2 regions of the Agromyces sp. G08B096 genome follow, and region 1 is predicted to be linked to the other one. Evidence: predicted binding sites of a transcription regulator. Region 1 holds the regulator's gene; the other holds the start of a gene.
The links. Region 1 encodes LexA, which represses DNA repair genes until DNA is damaged. Its sites were predicted from a motif close to TCGAACANNTGTTCGA; they were not measured.
Positions count from the first base shown of each region.

Region 2: uvrA (excinuclease ABC subunit UvrA) is a predicted target of LexA. The motif match lies at 1,291-1,306, and genes of this name have one in related genera.

Region 1 covers NZ_CP158374.1:2,074,503-2,077,838, forward strand. The annotation lists gene ABIQ69_RS10040 (histidinol-phosphate transaminase) at 1-604, opposite strand, end outside; gene ABIQ69_RS10045 (LysM peptidoglycan-binding domain-containing protein) at 757-1,128, opposite strand; gene lexA (transcriptional repressor LexA) at 1,380-2,057, shown strand; gene ABIQ69_RS10055 (alpha/beta hydrolase) at 2,086-2,859, opposite strand; gene metE (5-methyltetrahydropteroyltriglutamate--homocysteine S-methyltransferase) at 3,014-3,336, opposite strand, start outside.
Region 2 covers NZ_CP158374.1:1,648,458-1,651,793, reverse strand. The annotation lists gene uvrA (excinuclease ABC subunit UvrA) at 1-1,235, opposite strand, end outside; gene uvrB (excinuclease ABC subunit UvrB) at 1,366-3,336, opposite strand, start outside.

The sequences.
Region 1 (3,336 bases):
TACCCGGATCGGCGAACTCGAAGTACGCCTCGTCGACGACCACGATGCCGCGCGCGGCATCCGCGACGGCTTCGATCGTCTCGAGGGGAAGCGGCGTCCCGGTGGGGTTGTTCGGCGCGCAGAGCAGCACGACGTCGGGGTCGTGCTCGCGGACCGCGGCGACGGCGGTCGCCGGGCTGAGCTCGTACTCGGCGTCGCGGGGACCGGTGACCCACGCGGTGCCCGTGCCCGCGGCGAGCAGGCCGTACATCGAATACGTCGGGGCGAAGCCCAGCGCTGTGCGACCCGGGCCGCCGAAGGCCTGCAGCACGTGCTGGAGCACCTCGTTCGAGCCGTTGGCCGCCCAGATCTGCTCCGGGGCGAGCCCGTGACCGAGGTACGCCGCGAGGGCGGTGCGCAGCTCGGTGAACTCGCGATCGGGATACCGATTCAGCCCGAGGATCGCGGACGCGACCCGGGAGACGATGTCGTGAGCGACCGACTCGGGGATCGGATGCGTGTTCTCGTTGACGTTCAGCGCAACGGGGACGGCCTGCTGCGGCGCGCCGTAGGGCTGCTTGCCGCGGAGGTCGTCTCGGATGGGGAGTTCGTCGAGACTCGTCACCAGATCATGGTAGCCGCGGGGTGCGGCGCGGCCGCGCCGCGGCGTCATGAGTGGACTCGGATGATCTGCGCGGGACTCGCCCGCGCCACGGATCATTCCGGGTGCCTCACCGAGGGCGGTGCGGGTGCCTCACCGAGGGCGGTACGGCCGCGTCAGAAGGATGCCGGCAGCGCGAGCTCCTGCCCGGGCTGGACGACGGCGGAGTCGAGATCGTTGATCCGCAGGATGTCTGCGATGACCTCGCGGGGGTCTTCGTCGGGCGCCAACGACACCGCAAGCTCCCAGAGGGTGTCTCCGTGGCCCACTGTGACCGTCTCGAGCGAAGCCGCCGCGCCGCGCGCCCCGTCGGCCGCCGCCGCGCCGGAGCCTAGGACGACGGCGACGGCCCAGACGACGAGCGGCACCGCGGCCAGCGCCGTGAAGACGGCCCGGCCGCGACGGGTGAGTCGGAGTCGGGTGCGGGGGTGCTCGGACTCGGCCCGGGGCATGACGCCGAGCTGGTCGATGGTGGTCGCGGTGCCCATGGGTCCTCCCGAACGTGTCGTGCCCGAACCTGGAAGCGAAGCTCTGTTCCGAATGTATCTTCGAATACCGACATCTGCAAGCCCTCCGCGTCCATCCCGCTCCCCCGCACGAATGCGCGACACGCTCGAACAGATGTTTGTCGCCCGTGCGCGCGGCGGATACAGTTTCGAATGTCACTGGAATTCGACCAGACACCACCGACATCGGCCGCCGGGCGGCCGCGACGAGGGGCGAGAGCGTGAGCACCGACATCGACCGCACGCGGGAGGCCGCCGCAGGGCGGCGCCGCAAGAGCCTCTCGGCCAAGCAGGTGGCGATCCTCGAGGTGATCCAGCGGTCGGTGGCGCAGCGCGGCTACCCGCCGAGCATGCGCGAGATCGGCGACGCGGTCGGCCTCTCCTCGCTCTCGAGCGTCACGCACCAGCTCAACCAGCTCGAGCTTGCGGGCTACCTGCGGCGAGACCCCAACCGTCCGCGCGCCCTCGAGGTGCTGATCGAGCTCCCCGGCAGCGAGGAACGAGCCACTCCCGCCGGCTCGGCGGCCCCGGTCGCCGACGCCGCGATGGTCCCCCTCGTCGGGCGCATCGCGGCCGGCGTCCCGATCACCGCCGAGCAGCAGATCGACGAGGTGTTCCCGCTCCCCCGTCAGCTCGTCGGCAAGGGCGAGCTGTTCATCCTCAAGGTCGTCGGCGATTCGATGATCGACGCGGCCATCTGCGACGGCGACTGGGTGGTCGTCCGCTCGCAGAAGACGGCCGAGAACGGCGAGATCGTCGCCGCCATGCTCGACGGCGAGGCGACCGTGAAGGTCTTCCGCCAGCGCGACGGCCACACCTGGCTGCTGCCCCGGAACACCGCGTTCGAACCCATTCTGGGCGACGCCGCCGAGGTGCTGGGCAAGGTCGTCGCGGTCCTGCGGACGGTCTGAGCCCCGGTCGCCTGCGCGCTCCCCGGGATCAGTCCGCGGTCGAGCCCGCCGTCGCGAACGCCCCGGCCGACGGCGCCGGCATCGGCAGCGCCTTCAGCCAGCCGATGACGGCCGACATGAAGCCGGCGTGATCATCGCGGAACACGGTGTGGCCCGTCCCCTGCACGGTCTCGACGGTCATCCCCTGCCCGCGGAGCCGGGCGGCCACGTCGCCGGTGATGAGCAGGCTCTTCTCGGCGAGGAGCACGAGGCTCGGCGCCACGAGTCGCGCGGGCGGCACCAGCCGCGTGGTGTCGGAGAAGCCGAGGATGGTGCGCTTGTCCCAGTCGCGGAGCGTCGCGAGCTCGATCTCGACGTCGTCGGCGTGCCACTTCGGGTTCATCTTCACGAGCGCCGAGCGGCGCGGCCGCGGAGCGACCGCGAAGAAGAGCTTGAAGGCGAGACCCCGGAGACCCGTCGGGAACGAGAACGCGGGGTCGATGTAGATGGCCGCGCGCGGCGCCAATCGGTCGGCGACGAGGCTCGCCACGAGCCCGCCGAGCGAGTGGCCCATGACGACGTCCGGGGCGGCATCCAGCAGCGGCTCGAGCGTCTCGACGACGTCGTCGGCCCATCCGGCGGGAGAGTAGCGCTTCGCCCGCGGGCTTCGGCCGTGCCCTGCCAGGTCGACGGCCAGCACCCGGAACTCGTGCGCCTCCAGTTCGGCCGTGACGCGGTGCCAGGCGCGCGAGTCCGACATGATGCCGTGGATGAGGATCGCGGTCCGGGGACCGCTGCCGGATTCGGTGACGGCGAGCTGCATGCGACGACGCTAGCCGCCGCACCTGGGCGCCCGCCCCCAGCGTCCGGTGAAGGCCGTGTGAGGCATCCGGATTCCGGCGTCGGAGACGGAAACGGGGTGCCGCACGATCGGCGCGGCACCCCGTCCGTCGTCTCAGGAGGGCGAGACGAGTCCGTCAGGCGGTGACCGCGACCTCGGCGCGTACCGCTCGCGTCGCCTCGATGATGTGCTCGAGCGAGGCGACCGTCTCCTCGTAGCCGCGGGTCTTCAGCCCGCAGTCGGGGTTCACCCACAGCCGCGATGCCGGGATCTCCGCCACGGCCCGCTCGAGGAGCGAGCGGACCTCCTCGACGCTCGGCACACGCGGCGAGTGGATGTCGTAGACGCCCGGCCCGATGCCGTGATCGAAGCCGCTCGCGGCGATGTCGTCGACGACCTCCATCCGGCTGCGCGCGGCCTCGATCGAGGTGACGTCGGCGTCGAGGTTGCGGATCGCGT
Region 2 (3,336 bases), 430 kb from region 1:
TCGGCCCACCGGGCGCGCTGCACATCGGTCTCCGCCTGCACGTACTGCCGTTCGATGTAGGGCACCACGCCCTCGAAGCCCGAGGTGTAGCTCATCTCGCGGCCGTAGCGGTTGCGCCACTTGACCTTCACCTCGAAGTTGTCGCCGCGGAGCACGGCGTTGCGCGCCGTCTCGTCGAGCTGCTCCCATGGGGTGTCGAGCGAGAACCGGAGGTCGCGCGCGAGGCCGTCGAGGAGCTTCTCGTAGTAGTTGTAGAGGCTCTTGCCCTGCGAGGTCCACGGTAGGATGACGCCCTCGGAGATCGACAGCGACGGGTCGCCGAGCAGCAGGTCCTCATCGACCGACATCCGCGTTCCGAGCCCTGAACACTCGGGGCACGCGCCGAACGGGGCGTTGAACGAGAACGTGCGGGGCTCGATCTCGGTGAGCTGGATCGGGTGCTGGTTGGGGCAGGAGAGCTTCTCGGAGAACGTCTGCCACGCCGCGTCGCCCTCGAGGTCGACGTAGTTGATCTGGACGAGCCCGTCGGTGAGACGCAGCGCAGTCTCGAGGGAGTCGGTGAGCCGGCCGAGGATGTCGGGCGAGGCGACCAGGCGGTCGATGACCACCGAGATGTCGTGCTTCACCTGCTTCTTCAGCGTCGGCGGCTCGTCGAGCCGGACGAGCTCGCCGTCGACGACGGCCCGGGTGTAGCCCTGCGCCGCGAGGTCGCGGAACAGGTCGACGAACTCGCCCTTCTTCTTCGAGACGACGGGGCTCAGCACCTGGAAGCGGGTGCCCTCATCGAGCTCCATCAGGCGGTCGGCGATCTGTTGGACGGTCTGCTTCTCGATCCGGGCGCCGCAGACCGGGCAGTGGGGCACGCCGATGCGCGCCCACAGCAGACGCATGTAATCGTAGATCTCGGTGATGGTGCCGACGGTCGAGCGCGGGTTGCGGTTGGTCGACTTCTGGTCGATGGAGACCGCCGGGCTCAGACCCTCGATGAAATCCACGTCGGGGCGGTCGACCTGGCCGAGGAACTGTCGGGCGTAGGCCGACAGCGACTCGACATAGCGGCGCTGGCCCTCGGCGAAGATCGTGTCGAACGCGAGCGAGGACTTGCCCGACCCGGACAGGCCCGTGAAGACGACCATCGCATCGCGCGGGACCTCGACGTCGATGTTCCGCAGGTTGTGCACGCGGGCGCCGCGAACACTCAGGCGGGCATGGGCATCGAGACGTGAAACTGGCACCCTACGAGTCTACGGAGGGCCACCGACACGAGGCCCGCCGTCGGACGCGCTCTCAGCGAACATACGTTCGATGCACAGCCTCAGCCCCGCTCGTCCGCGAGTTCGCTGCTCGTTCCGACCCCGGCGCTGATCAGGAGAGGTGACCCGCCTTCTCCATCTGCCTGAGCTCGCGCTTCAGCTCCTGCACCTCGTCGCGCAGGCGGGCCGCCAATTCGAACTTCAGTTCGCCGGCGGCGACCAGCATCTGATCGTTCAGGTCGCGGATGAGGTCTTCCAGCTCGTTGCCGCCGGCCGACGCGATGCCCTCGCGCTTCAGGTTCGGCACCGGCGCCTTCTTGCGGGCGTCGCGCCCCGCGAGCAGCGCCGCGGTGTCGGCCTCCTCGCGGGCGAGCACATCGGTGATGTCGGCGATGCGCTTGCGGAGCGGCTGCGGGTCGATCCCGTTCACGCGGTTGTATTCGAGCTGTCGTTCGCGCCGGCGGTTCGTCTCGTCGATCGCGTTCGCCATCGAGTCGGTCACGACGTCGGCGTACATGTGCACCTGCCCCGAGACGTTCCGGGCCGCGCGGCCGATCGTCTGGATGAGCGAGGTGGAGGAGCGCAGGAAGCCCTCCTTGTCGGCGTCGAGGATGGCCACGAGCGACACCTCGGGCAGGTCGAGGCCCTCACGGAGCAGGTTGATGCCGACGAGCACGTCGTACACGCCGGCCCGCAGCTCCGTGAGCAGCTCGACTCGGCGCAGCGTGTCGACATCGGAGTGCAGGTACCGCACCCGCACGCCGGCCTCGGTGAGGAAGTCGGTGAGCTCTTCAGCCATCCGCTTGGTGAGCGTGGTGACCAGCACGCGCTCGTCACGCTCCGCGCGCGCGCGGATCTCCTCGAGCAGGTCGTCGATCTGCCCCTTGCTGGGCTTCACGACGATCTCGGGGTCGACCAGCCCAGTGGGGCGGATGATCTGCTCGACCACCCCGTCGGCGATGCCGAGCTCGTACCGACCCGGCGTCGCGGAGAGATACACCGTCTGGCCGACGCGGGCCTTGAACTCGTCCCACTTCAGCGGTCGGTTGTCGAGCGCGCTGGGCAGCCGGAATCCGTGCTCGACGAGCGTGCGCTTGCGCGACGAGTCGCCCTCGTACATCGCCCCGATCTGAGGCACCGTCACGTGCGACTCGTCGATGACCACGAGGAAGTCGTCGGGGAAGTAGTCGAGGAGGCAGTGCGGCGGCTCCCCCGCCGACCGGCCGTCGATGTGCCGGGAGTAGTTCTCGATGCCCGAGCAGAACCCGATCTGCTCCATCATCTCGAGGTCGAAGGTCGTGCGCATCCGGAGCCGCTGTGCCTCGAGCAGTTTGCCCTCGCGCTCGAGCTCCGCGAGCCGCTCGTCGAGCTCGTCGCGGATCGTGCCGATGGCCCGCTGCATCACGTCGGTGCTCGCGACATAGTGCGACCCGGGGAAGACCGGCACCGCGTCGAGCTTGGCGACGACCTCGCCGGTCAGCGGGTGCAGGCTGTAGAGGGCCTCGACCTCGTCGCCGAACATCTCGATGCGGATCGCGAGCTCCTCGTAGACGGGGATGATCTCGATCGTGTCGCCGCGCACGCGGAACGTGCCACGAGAGAAGTCGACGTCGTTGCGCTGGTACTGCATGGACACGAACTTGCGGATGAGCCAGTCGCGATCGACGCGCTGCCCGACCTGCAGCGGCATCATCGCCGACAGGTACTCCTCCGGGGTGCCCAGGCCGTAGATGCAGGAGACCGTGGAGACCACGACGACGTCGCGCCGACTGAGCAGGGAGTTCGTCGTGGAATGGCGCAGCCGCTCGACCTCGGCGTTGATCGACGAGTCCTTCTCGATGAAGGTGTCGGTCTGCGGGACGTACGCCTCGGGCTGGTAGTAGTCGTAGTACGAGACGAAGTACTCGACGGCGTTGTTCGGCATGAGCTCGCGGAATTCGTTCGCGAGCTGCGCCGCCAGCGTCTTGTTGTGCGCGAGCACGAGCGTCGGCCGCTGCACCTGCTCGATCAGCCAGGCCGTCGTCGCCGACTTGCCGGTACCGGTCGCGCCGAGCAGGACGACGTCGGTCTCGCCGGCGTTGAT